2 regions of the Mycetocola zhujimingii genome follow, and region 1 is predicted to be linked to the other one. Evidence: predicted binding sites of a transcription regulator. Region 1 holds the regulator's gene; the other holds the start of a gene.
The links. The regulator HrcA, encoded in region 1, represses chaperone genes, less so after heat shock. The targets are predictions, from matches to a motif close to TTNGCACTCGNNNNNNNCGAGTGCNAA.
Positions count from the first base shown of each region.

Region 2: the regulator HrcA is predicted to act here: its motif matches at 1,488-1,514, upstream of groL (chaperonin GroEL).

Region 1 covers NZ_CP026949.1:1,725,032-1,732,403, reverse strand. Annotated here, with positions in the region: gene lepA (translation elongation factor 4) at 1-693, shown strand, start outside; gene C3E77_RS08250 (DUF1990 domain-containing protein) at 694-1,347, shown strand; gene hemW (radical SAM family heme chaperone HemW) at 1,377-2,600, shown strand; gene C3E77_RS08240 (DUF4870 domain-containing protein) at 2,611-3,204, opposite strand; gene hrcA (heat-inducible transcriptional repressor HrcA) at 3,471-4,493, shown strand; gene dnaJ (molecular chaperone DnaJ) at 4,575-5,672, shown strand; gene C3E77_RS08225 (16S rRNA (uracil(1498)-N(3))-methyltransferase) at 5,676-6,416, shown strand; gene C3E77_RS08220 (histidine triad nucleotide-binding protein) at 6,464-6,814, shown strand; gene C3E77_RS08215 (PhoH family protein) at 6,939-7,372, shown strand, end outside.
Region 2 covers NZ_CP026949.1:2,252,347-2,259,718, forward strand. Annotated here, with positions in the region: gene groL (chaperonin GroEL) at 1-1,451, opposite strand, end outside; gene C3E77_RS10765 (cold-shock protein) at 1,676-1,879, opposite strand; gene C3E77_RS10770 (LytR C-terminal domain-containing protein) at 2,132-2,701, opposite strand; gene C3E77_RS10775 (DUF3263 domain-containing protein) at 2,771-3,049, opposite strand; gene msrB (peptide-methionine (R)-S-oxide reductase MsrB) at 3,278-3,679, shown strand; gene C3E77_RS10785 (nitroreductase family protein) at 3,682-4,218, shown strand; gene C3E77_RS10790 (DMT family transporter) at 4,202-5,173, opposite strand; tRNA gene C3E77_RS10795 (tRNA-Thr) at 5,267-5,340, opposite strand; gene C3E77_RS10800 (threonine/serine exporter family protein) at 5,487-6,827, shown strand; gene C3E77_RS10805 (DsbA family protein) at 6,824-7,372, opposite strand, start outside.

The sequences.
Region 1 (7,372 bases):
GTCACAACGGATGACAAGAAGACCGTGACCGTCACCAACCCGAGCGAATTCCCCAGCGGAAAGATCGTGTCGGTTGAGGAACCGATGGTGAAGGTCGGCATCCTCGCGCCGAAGGACTACGTCGGCACGATCATGGAACTGTGCCAGGGCCGACGGGGTTCGCTCCTCGGCATGGAGTACTTCGGAGAAGACCGCGTCGAGCTGCGCTACACCATGCCGCTCGGTGAGATCGTGTTCGACTTCTTCGACCACCTCAAGAGCCGCACGCAGGGGTACGCCTCACTGGACTACGAGCCGTCCGGTTCTCAGACCGCCGACCTCGTGAAGGTCGACATCCTGCTGCAGGGCGAGCAGGTCGACGCGTTCAGCGCCATCGTGCACCGCGACAAGGCATACGCCTATGGCCTGCTGATGACGGAACGGCTGAAGAAGCTCATCCCTCGCCAGCAGTTCGAGGTGCCTATCCAGGCCGCAATCGGCGCTCGTATCATTGCGAGGGAGTCGGTGCGGGCCATGCGCAAGGATGTTCTCGCCAAGTGCTACGGCGGCGACATCAGCCGCAAGCGCAAGCTCCTCGAGAAGCAGAAAGAGGGCAAGAAGCGGATGAAGATGGTCGGTCGTGTCGAAGTGCCTCAGGAAGCGTTCATCGCCGCACTGAGCGGTGACACCGAGGTCGCGAAAGAAAAGAAGTAAGTGCGCCGGAGTAACTTTCAAGACCAGCCCGTCGACTATGCCGCGGTCGGCGCTACGCAGGCGCACGACCTCATGCAGTATCCGCCGGAGGGATTCGTGCCCTACGAGGCATCCATTCGCCTGGGCAGTGGAGCTGAACGGTTTGAGGCGGCGTCCACCTCGCTGTTGACCTGGGCTGTGCAGCGTGGCGCCGGTCTTCGCGTCGACGACGTCCAGGCCAGCTCGGGTGAGAGCTACGGCGGAATCCGCTACGCCGAAGACGGATCGCCGCTCGAAGCGATCCATGTCTCCACCGAACAACGATTCGCTGCGGACGGAACGCCATACGTCACGTCGGGCACCACCGCGCGGTTGCACGGCAGGATCGGCTCGCTCACGGTCGATGAGCAGATCAGGGTTGTCTACCTCGTCGAGGAGACCAACGTCGTCGCGTTCGCGTATGGAACCGTCGGTGGCAAGCGCGTGAGCGGTGAAGACGCGTTCCGCATCGAACGCCGCGAGGACGACTCGGTCTGGTTCCAGGTCCGCTCGTTCAAACGGCCGCTCGCACTGCGTTATCGGATCCTCCGGCCGCTGATGGTCCGGCGCCATAAGCGACTGGCGACCGCGTACCTCCGTGCACTCTCGCCGTTGTGGACAGGCCCGGCCAGCTAGGTGATTCGTCACACACCCGGGGCACGATAATGGCCGGACCACTTCCACTCGGTGACCCGGCTCCGCCCGACGGATGCCTTCCGGCATCCGCCGCTGACGGCGCTGGTTCGCGGTCACTCGCGTTCTACCTCCACGTGCCGTTCTGTCGCGTGCGATGTGGCTACTGCGACTTCAACACCTACACGGCGACGGAGCTTCGCGGCGCCAAACAATCCGATTACGCCGACGAGGCGGCCGCCGAGGTCGCGTTCGCCGCGGACGTGCTCGACCGGTCGGGAGTCGCCCGACGTGAGGTGAGCACTGTCTTCTTCGGCGGTGGAACACCGACCCTGCTCCCCGCAGCCGACCTCGTGCGGATGCTCGATGCCGTTCGCACCCACCACGGCATTGCGCCTGGTGCGGAGATCACGACCGAAGCGAACCCGGATTCTGTCGATGCCGACTACCTGCGCCAGCTCGCTGACGCGGGCTTCACTCGCGTGTCGTTCGGCATGCAGTCAGCGGTGCCGCGAGTGCTTGCGACCCTGGAACGGACCCACGACCCGGCGCGGGTGCCCCTCGTCGTCGACTGGGCCAAAGAGGCTGGCCTCCAGGTGAGCGTCGACCTGATCTACGGCACTCCCGGCGAGACCATCGATGACTGGAGCGAGTCAGTGGACGCCGCGCTCGCAACGCAGCCCGATCACATCTCGGCGTACTCACTGATCGTCGAGCAGGGAACCAAGCTCGCCAGGCAGATCAGGTCAGGACTCCTTGCCCTGCCAGATGAGGATCTCCAGGCGGATATGTATGAGCTGATCGACTCCCGGCTGGCCGACGCAGGTTTCTCCTGGTACGAGGTGAGCAACTGGTCGACATCGGCTTCATCGCGCTCACGGCACAACCTGGCCTACTGGCAGAGCCAGGACTGGTGGGGAATCGGGCCCGGCGCACACAGCCATGTCGGCGGGGTGCGCTGGTGGAACGTCAAGCATCCGGCGGCTTACGCTGCCCGGATCGCCGAGGGCGTGTCGCCGGCTGTTGGCCGGGAAACACTCGACCCAGAGGCCCGCGAGCTGGAGCGCGTTCTCCTCGGCGCCAGGATCCGTGAGGGCATCGCCGTCAAGTCCCTCCCGAGCGAGGCTCGCGTCGCCGTGGCGGGACTGATCGCCGATGACCTGGTTAACGCCAAAGCCGCCCTCGCTGGGACAGTCGAATTGACCCTGCGGGGGCGGCTCCTGGCCGATGTTGTCGTTCGGCGGTTGACCGCCTGACGAGTGGTTGCTACTTCACCATGCGGATTGCGAAGAAGTAACGGTACGCCTCACCGTTATTGACCTTCACGCCGCCGATGATGCCGAAGATGATGCCGACAACGCCGACGATCCACGCGAGCGGGAACAGCAGCAGCCCGATCAGCACGACGGTGAGCAGGGTGCCGAGGATGTACAGGCCGATGACGAAGATGGTCACCGTGAGCTGGAAGTTCAGCGCTTCCTTGGCCTCCTGGCGGGCGAACGGTCCGCGGTCCTTGAAGACCAGGTAGATCACCAGCGGAGCGATCCAGCCGGCGGTTCCCGCACCGAGGAAGGCTCCGAGTGCGCCACCGAAGTGAGCCAGTGACGCCCACAGCTTGTCATCGGACTGGGTCAGCGGAGTCGGGCCGTACTGCTGCTGCCCGTACTGCTGCTGGCCGTATGGCTGCTGCGGAGCACCATACGGCGGCTGCTGGGGCGCACCATACGGGGCCTGCTGCGGCGCGCCATACGGCTGCTGCGGTGGAACCGGCCCGCCCTGATAGCTGGGTGGCACCTGTCCGCCATCCTGGCCAGGTCCTTGCGACGGATCGGGCTGGGAGGGCGTGTTGGGGTCGGTCATGGAATGGCCTTTCGATGAGGGAGACGCTGGGTATCAGCCGCGTCGACGAACGTCCGCGGGGGTGTGCGCCTTGTGGTACCCAAGGTACTGCCGTTGGCCCCATACAGGCAACGCTGAGTGCAATTACGACGCGGCGTGTCTCCGCGCTAGAATTAGCACTCAGGAGTATGGAGTGCCAACCCCAACTCCGTGCGCGGCATCCGCGTGTCAGTGTTCACAATCAGCGCCCCGAATCAACGCCCGAAACCAGTAAGGAGAAGACGGACATGGTCTCCGAACGAAGCCTCGAAGTGCTTCGCGTCATCGTCGAGGATTACGTCGCAAGCCGTGAGCCCGTCGGTTCGAAGGGGATCGTCGATCGTCACTCGTTCGGTGTGAGCGCCGCCACGATTCGCAACGACATGGCGCAGCTCGAAGAGGAAGACCTCATTAGCGCGCCGCACACGTCGTCCGGGCGTATCCCCACAGACAAGGGCTACCGGCTTTTCGTCGACCAGCTCGTCGAGCGACGGCCGCTGTCCGCCGCTCAGAAGCAGGCGATCGAGGCGTTCCTCGGCCAGTCGGTCGACCTCGACGATGTGCTCGTCCGCACGGTCAGACTGCTGTCGCAGATCACCAACCAGGTCGCTATCGTCCAGTACCCGTCGTTCGCCCGCGCAACGGTCAGGCACGTCGAGATCGTGGCCCTGAGCGACCACAGGCTGCTGACCGTGCTGATCACAGACACCGGTCGCGTCGAGCAGAGGGTCGTGGAGGTCCGTGGTCCTGTCGAACAGGAGCTGCTCGAGGCCATCAAGACCCGTGTGAACGCGTCACTCGTCGGACTCGGGGTCGAGGAGGCGACGTCAACGCTCGACTCGCTCGTCGACTCGAGCCCGCAGGTCGACAAGGAACTGATGGCGCGGATCACGTCGGCGCTGGCTGACCAGTTCGGCGAATACCGCCACGATAAGCTGATCATGGCCGGCGCCGCGAACCTCGCCAGAACCGAAGACGATTTCTCCGGGAGTATCTACCCGGTGCTCGAGGCGCTGGAGCAGCAGGTGGTTCTGCTGCGGCTGTTCAGCGAGATGGACACGGATGCCAACGGTGTCTCCGCGAGCATTGGCCGTGAGAACGCGTCGTTCGGTCTCGGTGAAACATCAATCATCACGAGCAACTATCGTTCCTCTGCTGGCGAACTTGCCAGGCTCGGGGTCCTCGGACCAACGAGAATGGACTATTCGAACAACCTTGCCGCCGTTCGCGCTGTGGCCCGCTACCTCTCGCGCCAGATCGGCGAGAACTAGTCATACTTCCGCGCGGCTCGGCGCGAAATACCCAGGAAGCTCGTCGAGCAAATGTGCTTCCCAGACAACGAAAGGCCATGAGTGGCTGACCACTACGAAGTACTCGGAGTGTCCCGCGAGGCGACAACCGACGAGATCAAAAAGGCTTACCGCAGGCTCGCACGAGAACTGCACCCAGACGTTAACCCCGGGGCGGATGCCTCCGAGCGGTTCAAGCAGGTCACGCACGCCTACGACGTGCTCAGCGACGCCAAGCAGCGCCAGCAGTACGACATGGGTGGATCCGGCCAGGGAGCGGCCGGTGGCTTCGGTGGATTCGGCGACATCTTCGACACCTTCTTCGGCGGGCAAACCCAGCAGCGTGGGCCCAAGTCCCGCCGCGAACGGGGCCAGGACGCGCTGCTGCGCGTGGAGATCGACCTCGACGAGGTCATCTTCGGCACGCACCGCGACCTCGAGGTCGACACCGCAGTGCTGTGTGAGACCTGCCAGGGCTCGTGCTGCCAGCCGGGAACCTCTCCGATCACCTGTGACATCTGCCACGGCTCCGGCCAGATCCAGCGCGCCGTTCGGTCCCTCCTCGGCAACGTCATGACGTCGAGCCCCTGCGGAAGCTGCCGTGGCTACGGAACGATCATCGTTTCGCCGTGCGTCACCTGCCAGGGCCAGGGCCGGGTTCGCGCCCGCCGCACGGTGCCCGTCGACATCCCAGCCGGAGTCGACACCGGGCTGCGGTTGCAGATGCCGGGCAGCGGAGAAATCGGCCAGGCCGGTGGACCCCACGGCGACCTGTACCTCGAGATCAAGGTCCGCAACCACGAGATCTTCAGCCGGAACGGCGATGACCTGCTTTGCACGCTCGATGTGCAGATGACGGATGCCATCCTCGGCGTCGAGACCACGATCCACGCGCTCGACGGTGATGTCGACCTCGAGCTCAAGCCCGGAATCCAGAGCTCAGAAGTTCTCACCATCAAGGGTCGCGGGGTGACGAAACTGCGCGGCAACGGCAGGGGTGACCTGCGCATCGGCATCCAGGTCGTCACACCGACCAAGCTCGACCACCGCGAGAAGGAACTCATCAAGGCATTCGCGGCCGGGCGCAAGCAGCAGGCCACCCAGCTGGGTCACTTCCAGCAGGGCCTGTTCTCGAAGCTGCGCGATAAGTTCCTGGGTTAGCGCGTGGCCAACCTGTACCTGAACGAAGCGCTCTCTGAGACGCGGGCCGGGGAGCTCATCGAGCTCTCCGGTCCAGAGGCGAAGCACGTGACGACGGTGAGTCGGGCGAAGGTCGGTGACGACCTTCTTGTCGGCAACGGCAGGGGACTGCGTGCCTGGGGCGTCATCGAGACGATCGAGGCAGGCCGGGTCGGAGTGCGCGTCTCGTCCGTCCGGGAGGATTCGCCATCGACCCCTGGCCTGGTTCTCGTGCAGGCACTCGCCAAGGGCGACCGCGACGAACTGGCGATCCAGGCCGCGACAGAGCTGGGAGTCTCGCGGATCATCCCGTGGGCAGCGGCACGCAGTGTCTCCCGGTGGGAAGGCCAGAAGAAGGAAAAGGGCAGGGCGCGATGGGAAACCATCGTCCGCGAAGCGTCGAAGCAGAGCATCCGTTCGTTCGTTCCGCCCGTTGACGAGATCGTCAGCACGGCCGCACTGGCCGCGCTGGCGGCTGAGCACCGCGTCCTCCTGCTCGAGCCGAGCGCAACCGACAAACTCTCCGACTTCGACCCGGCGTCTGATGGACCTCGCGGGGACATTGTTCTCGTCGTCGGTCCTGAGGGCGGAATCAGCAAGGAAGAACTCGCGACGCTGACCGCCGCGGGCGCCCGGGCTGTGCGGCTCGGAGAGACAGTTCTGCGAACGTCGTCCGCCGGACCGGCGGCACTCGCCGTCCTCAACGTTGCCCTCGGGCGCTGGTGACCTGTCAAGCCGGTCCACAACCGGCTCCCGGTTCGTAGGATAGAACCATGTCCGATACTGAGCGAAGCATTTTCAGCCGCATCATCGCGCGCGAAATCCCGGCAACGATCGTCGCGGAGACCGATACCCTGATCGCCATCGAGGACATCGCGCCGCAGGCGCCTGTCCACCTGCTCGTCGTTCCGAAGACGGAGAGCTACCGGAACGTGGCAGAACTCGCCGCGGGCGACCCCGGCCTGATGGCCGAGATGGTGGCTCTCGCCCAGCAACTCGCGGACGAGCGCGCCGGCGGGGAATTCCGGCTCGTCTTCAACACCGGCCCTTCGGCTGGTCAAACAGTTTTTCATGTGCACGCACACGTCCTCGCGGGGACACTTGGAGAGGGAACACTTGCCTGATTCTGATGACCTGGCCGGTTCGAGCGAGCCGGTGACGCCCAACCGGGCGACCCAGGACCGTGACGCCGCAGCACCGTCGGCATCCGAAACATCCGAAGCGAGCCTGCACGTCGACGGAGTCGCCATGGTCAGGCTCCTTGGTGCACAGGACCGCTTGCTCACGACCATCGAGACCCAGTATCCGGGTGTGTCGCTGCACGTTCGCGGCAACGAGATCAACCTGTCCGGCGACCCGCAGCAGGTGCAGGCTGCACACACACTGATCCAGGAACTCATCGAGCTGGTGAAGCAGGGCCAGGACCTCGACCCGCTCGAGGTGCGGTCATCCGCCCGCATTCTCGACGACGCTTCAGGCCGGCCTTCCGAAGTGCTCGGCCAGTCGATACTGACCTCGCGCGGCAAGACGATCAGGCCCAAGACCCTCGGGCAAAAGGAATACGTCGACGCGGTCGACGAGAACACCATTGTGTTCGGAATCGGACCGGCCGGAACCGGAAAGACCTACCTCGCCATGGCGAAGGCCGTACAGGCCCTTCAGCGCAAGGAAGTCGAACGCAT
Region 2 (7,372 bases), 530 kb from region 1:
ACGTACTCACCGGTCGCGGCGTTGAGGCCGTGTCCGACGGGCAGGTTGCGCACCTTGTCAGCGACAACGCCAGGCTCGAGGCCGGCGTTGAGGGCGATCTGCTTGAGCGGAGCGTCGATGGCAACGCGAACGATGTTCGCACCCGTTGCCTCGTCGCCCGTGAGTTCGAGCTTCTCGAATGCGGTCTTGCCAGCCTGGATAAGGGCAACACCACCACCGGCGACGATGCCTTCTTCAACGGCAGCCTTCGCGTTACGGACGGCGTCTTCGATGCGGTGCTTGCGCTCCTTGAGCTCGACCTCGGTCGCGGCTCCGGCCTTGATGACGGCAACGCCACCGGCGAGCTTCGCCAGGCGTTCCTGCAGCTTCTCGCGGTCGTAGTCGCTGTCGGTGTTGTCGATCTCCTTGCGGATCTGGGCAACGCGGCCCGCGATCTGCTCGGCGTCGCCGGCACCATCGACGATGGTGGTCTCGTCCTTGGTGATGACGACCTTGCGTGCGCGACCGAGGAGGTCGAGCGTTGCGTTCTCGAGCTTGAGGCCGACCTCTTCAGAGATGACCTGACCACCGGTGAGGATGGCGATGTCCTGAAGCTGTGCCTTGCGGCGGTCGCCGAAGCCGGGAGCCTTGACGGCAACCGACTTGAAGATGCCACGGATCTTGTTCACAACGAGGGTTGCGAGAGCTTCTCCGTCGACGTCCTCAGCAATGATGAGGAGCTGCTTGCCCGACTGGATGACCTGGTCAACAACGGGGAGCAGGTCCTTGATGTTGGAGATCTTCGAGTTGGCGATGAGGATGTACGGGTCTTCGAACACCGTTTCCTGGCGGTCGGGGTCCGTGACGAAGTACGCCGACAGGAAGCCCTTGTCGAAGCGCATTCCCTCGGTGAGCTCGAGCTCGGTGCCGAACGTGTTCGACTCCTCGACGGTGACAACACCTTCCTTGCCGACCTTGTCGATTGCCTCTGCGATGATGGCGCCGAGTTCGGGGTCGCCGGCCGAGATGGAAGCAGTAGCTGCGATCTCTTCCTTCGACTCGACCTCTTTGGCGTTGGTGACGAGTTCTGCGATGACAGCAGCGGTTGCCTTTTCGATGCCGCGCTTGAGCGAGATCGGGTCGGCGCCGGCTGCGACGTTCCGCAGGCCTTCGCGAACGAGAGCCTGAGCGAGCACGGTGGCGGTGGTGGTTCCGTCGCCGGCGACGTCGTCAGTCTTCTTGGCGACCTCCTTGACGAGCTCGGCACCGATCTTCTCGTACGGGTCGTCGAGTTCGATTTCCTTGGCGATGGATACACCATCGTTGGTGATTGTGGGGGCGCCCCACTTCTTCTCAAGGACAACGTTGCGACCGCGTGGGCCGAGCGTGACCTTCACGGTGTCGGCCAGAATGTTCAGGCCGCGCTCGAGGCCGCGGCGGGCTTCCTCGTCAAAAGCAATGATTTTTGCCATGTGGTTTTTCGTCCCTCCCGGACGTGATGAACGTAGTTAGCACTCAATGATTGCGAGTGCTAACTCGATTCTGGCACTCTCCACCTGCGAGTGCAAGCCAGTACGGAAAGGACAAGCATGGCAGCCTGAGGCAGCGTGCTGCGTCGCGGAATACGTCGCTCACGGACGCAGCAATGCCGCCCACTCCGTGGACGGCATTGTGTTTTCGAGGACGACCGACCGGCTCAGACCGGGCGGACCGCCTCAGCCTGCGGGCCTTTTGCCCCTGTGCCTACTTCGAAAACGACCTTCTGGCCTTCTTCGAGGACTTTGTAGCCCCCCATGTCGATCGCGGAGTAGTGGACAAATACGTCCTGCCCCTCCCCGTCATCGGTGATGAAGCCGTAGCCCTTTTCAGCGTTGAACCACTTCACGGTTCCACTCGCCATTGTCACTCCCAGTTGCTGTGTTCCTCCACCCAGGCCTGCGCTGGCTGGGGTCTGCCGCCGTACGGCCATTGTGCTGACCCCTGCTCCGCCTGATGGAGGCGCGGATCCTGGAGCAAAATGTTCGACCAGTTCCAGATACTAATGAACGGGCAATAACTTGCAACAGGTTTTTTTGCAAATCACGCGGATGGTTACCTGGCGCGAACTCCCGCGAAACGCGAACGAAACACGCCCGACGGACCCTGCGACGGCTCAGTCTTCCGGGGCGAAGTCAGACCCGAGAACGACGGTGAGCTGAAAGACCGGCTCCTCCCCCTCCTCGACGGGAATCTGGAACTGCGTTGACAACTGGATGTTGGAAACACCGAGCGCTTCGGCAAGCCCACGGGCAGCGCCTTCCTGCGAAGGATCTTCGTAGTAGACGGCGGTGGTTGTCACGTCGGTCGCGCTTGCGTTGCCCGGGGTGATGTTCTGCGTCCAGCCAGCCTCGTTCAGCTGCGCGATCGCCCGGGTGGCAAGGCCCTTCGTCGTCGTTCCGTTGAGTACCGTGACCATTGCCTCCGGGTCGATGGTCGCGACGGCGACCGGCGTCTCAGTCGGTTCAGGGGCGGCAGTGGAGGTCGTTGTGTCGGTGAAATTGACCCGGTCGCTCAGAACGAACAATCCGAGGATTCCCGCGACGACGAGGACAACGGTCGCCAGCGCTGCCCAGAGGAAGATGACCCAGCCCCGGCCCGGCTTAGGCGGTGCACGGTGAGCACCAACGCGTTTCAGATCGTCCGGAATCTCGTCGAACCTGTCCTTGGCGTAGTGTTCGGCCATGTCGTTCTCGTGTGGTCCTCTGGGTCGGCCCGCGAAGGCGGTGTGGTGGTGGAGCTGTGGCCACCGGGGCTAATTCTGGCTCGCGCCCCTGGCTCGCGCCCGCCGGGTCGCCTGCCTCGCGTCCCGCAGTCGATGGAGACGCTTCACAAGCATCGGATCGTGCCGCAGCGCCGCCGGGTTGTCGATCACCGCGCCCAGCAACTGATAGTAGCGGGTGGGCGAAAGCTGAAACGTCTCGCGGATGGCTTCTTCCTTCTGGCCAGCGTGCTGCGACCACAGGTTTTCAAAATCCAGAATGGCGAGGTCGCGCTCCGAGAGTGAGGGGTCGAGCGGTACGGAACCGGGCAGTGTCGTCGGAAGGGGGACGTCGTTCTCGCTCACTCGTCTTCTGCCTTCCCGCGCACCGGCCCGCGCGTCGATCGCAATACTAACGCGGTGCAGTTGTGCGTTTGGCGATGGCACACGGCAAAGGGTCGAACCGGATGTTCAGCCTTTGCCCAGCATTCCGTCACACGGGAACATCCCAGCCGTATGGCGGGTTTAATGGAGGACGAAGACTTTCCGAAGGAGAAAACCATGACCGACCAGGTTCAGAAGAGCAACGACCAGTGGCGTGAGGAGCTCACCGATGAGCAGTACGCAGTCCTTCGTGAGGCTGCAACCGAGCGCCCGTGGACCGGCGAATTGCTCGACGAGTCGCGAGCCGGCGTCTACACCTGCGGTGCGTGCGGCGCTGAGTTGTTCCAAAGCGGGACGAAGTTCGACTCCGGATGCGGATGGCCGAGCTTTTACGAATCGGTCCGGCCCGAAGCGGTCACGCTCATCGAGGACAAGAGCCTCGGGATGGTGCGGACCGAGGTTCGTTGCGCGAACTGCGACTCCCACCTCGGCCACGTGTTCGACGACGGTTTCGGCACACCGACCGGAGACCGTTACTGCATGAACTCGATTGCGCTGAACTTCACCGCACAAGACTAGGCGTGTCAGCTCTGCTCACGGCCGTCGAGAACCGGCGGTCGTATTCCCGTGTCACCGACGTTGCGCCGACGCACGACGAGCTGCTCCCGCTCGTCGCTGCATCCGCCCGCGTCGCCGACCACAGTGCGCTCAAGCCGTGGCGCCTGATTGAGCTGCGCGGAGACGACAGGGTCAGGCTCGGTGCCGCTATCGCGAAGGCCGAGCACGACGACACACCATCGCGGAAGCCGCTGCGGGCGCCGTTGCTGCTCGCCATAGTCGTGTGCGAGAAGAAGAGCGACAAGGTCCCGGCATGGGAGCAGGAGGCCGTGGCATCCGGAGTCGCTCACACGCTCAGCCTGCTCCTCGCGGACGCGGGCTGGGGCGTGATTTGGCGAACCGGTCACTACACGCGGTCGAAAGCCGTACGCAAGATGCACAAGCTGAAGAAGAACGAGCAGTTGCTCGGCTGGTTGTACGTCGGTGGCATACCGGAGGGCGCCAAGGTCGGCTACCGCAAACCCATCGACGCCGAGGAGTTCCTCAGCCGACTCCCGTAACGCCAGCAGCCCTCGGTCGCACCCTGATCGTTGCGATACCGACGGCAGCCAGCGCCAGAGCTGCGCCGATCACCGTCGGTGCACCGAGGGGATTATCGCCAGGGGCTATCGCGTCGATCGCGATCGAGGCGAAGAGCTGGCCGGCCACGGTGCCGAGTCCCAGCAGAAGAACCCCCGTGTGTGCAACGAGGAACGCGTTGACCCCGATGAAAACGCAGCCGATGACCCCACCGAGGTACAGGGCAGGGTCCGTCGGCAGACTGGTGGGCCAGCCCGCCAGCGAATTACGGATGACCGTCACGGCGAGCAACGCTGTCGTCCCGACGAGAAAATTAATGAATGTCGCTGTCAGCGCGCTCCCCGACCGCACGCGCAGGCGCCCGTTGACCGCACTCTGCCATCCGCTGCCGAAGCCAGCGATGACCGGCATCAGCAGCATCCACAGGGGGAACTCTCTCGACAGTTGCGCGGACATGGACCAGGTAACGGCGATGACCGCGAGCGCCGCCCCCGTGAGCCGTGGCCAGGTGAACCCGGATCGCCCGTGAGGGCCGAACCCGACGCGGTCGAGGACAAGGCCGGAGATGGTCTGCCCGGCGACGAGTGCGACGCTGAACAGGGCAACACCGATGACAGCGCCGGTGATCCCCTGCGACAGCACGAAGAATGCTCCGGCTACTCCCCCGAGCACGCTCCAGATCGGCGCGCTGCCGCTCCTGATGTCGGAGGCGACGATCCTGAGTCCGGTTCGCCCCCGCGGCACACAAGCCATCACGACGAGGAGAATCAGCAGGCCGGAGCCGAACGAGATGGTCCCCGCCGTAAATCCGTCGCCGATCGCGACGCCGAGCGCACCATTGATGCGGGTCTGCACGGCCATACCGGCACCGCAGGCCGCCGCGAGTGTGATCGCGAGCCACGAGGGAACATGGCCGGACCGAGAAGGTGTCTCCACCGGAGCGCCTCATCTCCTGACAGCGGGCGAGGCCGGGAGCACCCCGGCTCATGCAATCGACAACATCGCCGGTGCAATCGACAACATCGAGAGAGCCGCCTGTCGGATTCGAACCGACGACCTGCGCATTACAAGTGCGCTGCTCTGGCCAACTGAGCTAAGGCGGCGTGGACCTGTCAATCATAACGAACGCGGAGACCGATTCGAGCCAGCTCGAGTCGGTGCCGCCGGGCACGGCTCCTTCGAATGCCACCGGGACGCGACGGGCCCGCGGCCATGGCATCCTTGAAGTAACAAAGTTTTGAGGATTTTCATGGCACCTGCGTTTTCCGCGCCCGCCGGCGGAGCAAACGCCAGCCGATCTATTCTTGACCTCGCCATCCGGTGTGGCGAGGTCATCTTCGCTTCGGGAGCGAGTGCGGAGGACGCAACAGCCTCGATGCTGGCCGTCACCCGCGCCTACGGGCTCCGCGGGTGCGAAGCGGATGTCACGCACACGGTGATTACGCTGACGTACGATGACTCCGACTCCGGTGACTCGATCTCGAAGAGCCGCAACGTCAGGTACCGCACACTCGACTACACCCGCCTGACCAATACCTCCACCCTGATCGGCGAGTTGCTCCACAGCCCTGTCGCTGTGACCGACGCCAGATCACGCGTAGACGCGATCATCAGGGCGCGGCCCATCTACCCGACCGCCGTCCGACGCGTCGGCTGGAGCCTCGTCGGGGCCGGTGCCGCGCTGCTGCTCGGCGGTGGCCCCCTCGTGGTGATCGCAGCGTTCATCGCCACGTTCTTCGTCGACCTGCTGACGAGCGTGCTCGCGCGAACGCGGATCTCAGTGTTTTACCAGACGCTCGCGGGCGGCGCCGTCGGCCCGATCGTCGCGGCCGTGGTCCACGTCATCGACCCCGCCGCGAGTTCGTCGCTTGTCGTCGTCGCGACGATCATCATGCTTCTGGCCGGCGTCACCTCGTTCGGTGCGGTGCAGGACGTGCTTTCGGGCTTCTACGTGACAGGAACGGCCCGGGTTCTCGAGGCGCTGCTCATCACCGGTGGGCTCGTTGCCGGTGTTGCCGGGACCAACATGCTGCTGTCACGGTTCGGCATCCTGCTCGATATCGAGCCGTACGTCGCTCCAACGCTCGAGGGGATCAGCGCGCAATTGATCGGCAGTGTCATTGTGGTCATCGGCTTCGCCCTCGGTGTCGAGGTGCCGGCCAGGGCCATCTGGGCCGTCATCGTGCTTGGCGTCCTCGGCTACCTGGTATTCGCAGCGGCTCACACCTGGGACATCGGTGACGCCTGGAGCGCCGCATTCGCCGCTGTCGCTGTCGGCGTTCTCTCGGCGTTCGCATCGAGAGCGGTGCGGGTCCCACCCCTGCCCCTCGTCGTCACGGCTCTCGTACCCCTTGTGCCTGGACTCATTCTGTTCCGGGGGCTCCTCGAGCTCAGTGCCGGCTCGATCGACGGCCTGCTGAGCATGATTGAAGCGGCGAGCGTCGCTGTCGCTCTTGCCGCGGGAGCGCTGCTCGGGCAGTACGTCGTTCAGAGCCTGCTCGGCCCTGCTCGCCGAATTCAGCGTCGATTCGTCGGCCCGCTCATGGGCGTGCAGGTTCGACTCAGCAGGAAGCAGGACGAGACGATTTAGCTCGCGGGAGTCTCGCTCGGTGCGGGAGTCTCACTCGGTGCGGGAGTCTCGCTCGGTGCGGGGGTCTCGCTCGGTGCGGGGGTCGACGACTTCTCGGCATAGGTCTCGCTCGCGACGGACAGCACGAAGGCCTGGAACTCCTTCGGGTCAGTGATCGACCCTGTGTACTGCTTGTCGTTGACGAGCACGGTCGGCGTTCCCTTGACCTTCTCGAGGCTCGAGTTCGGGATCGGCTCCGTGGTTGCCCTGTCAGTAGCTTCCTGCACCCAGCTGGTGAAGGTTCCGTCCTCGATGCAGCTCGAGATCGACGACAGTGCCGATCCGTCCGCCGTCTCATCCGCGGACGCGAGGGCGGTCTTGGCGACGTCAGCGAGTTCGTCGTCGCTGAGTCCTTCGGTGCCCTCGGCTGGCTGGTCGTCGAAGAGCAGGGTGCTGAAGACAAAGAAGGAGTCAGGGGCGTAGTTTGCGACACACGCTGCAGCATTGGCAGCGCGCAGCGAGTACTGGGTACCGGCAGAGCGGCCGGTCAGGATGGCGATGGGGTG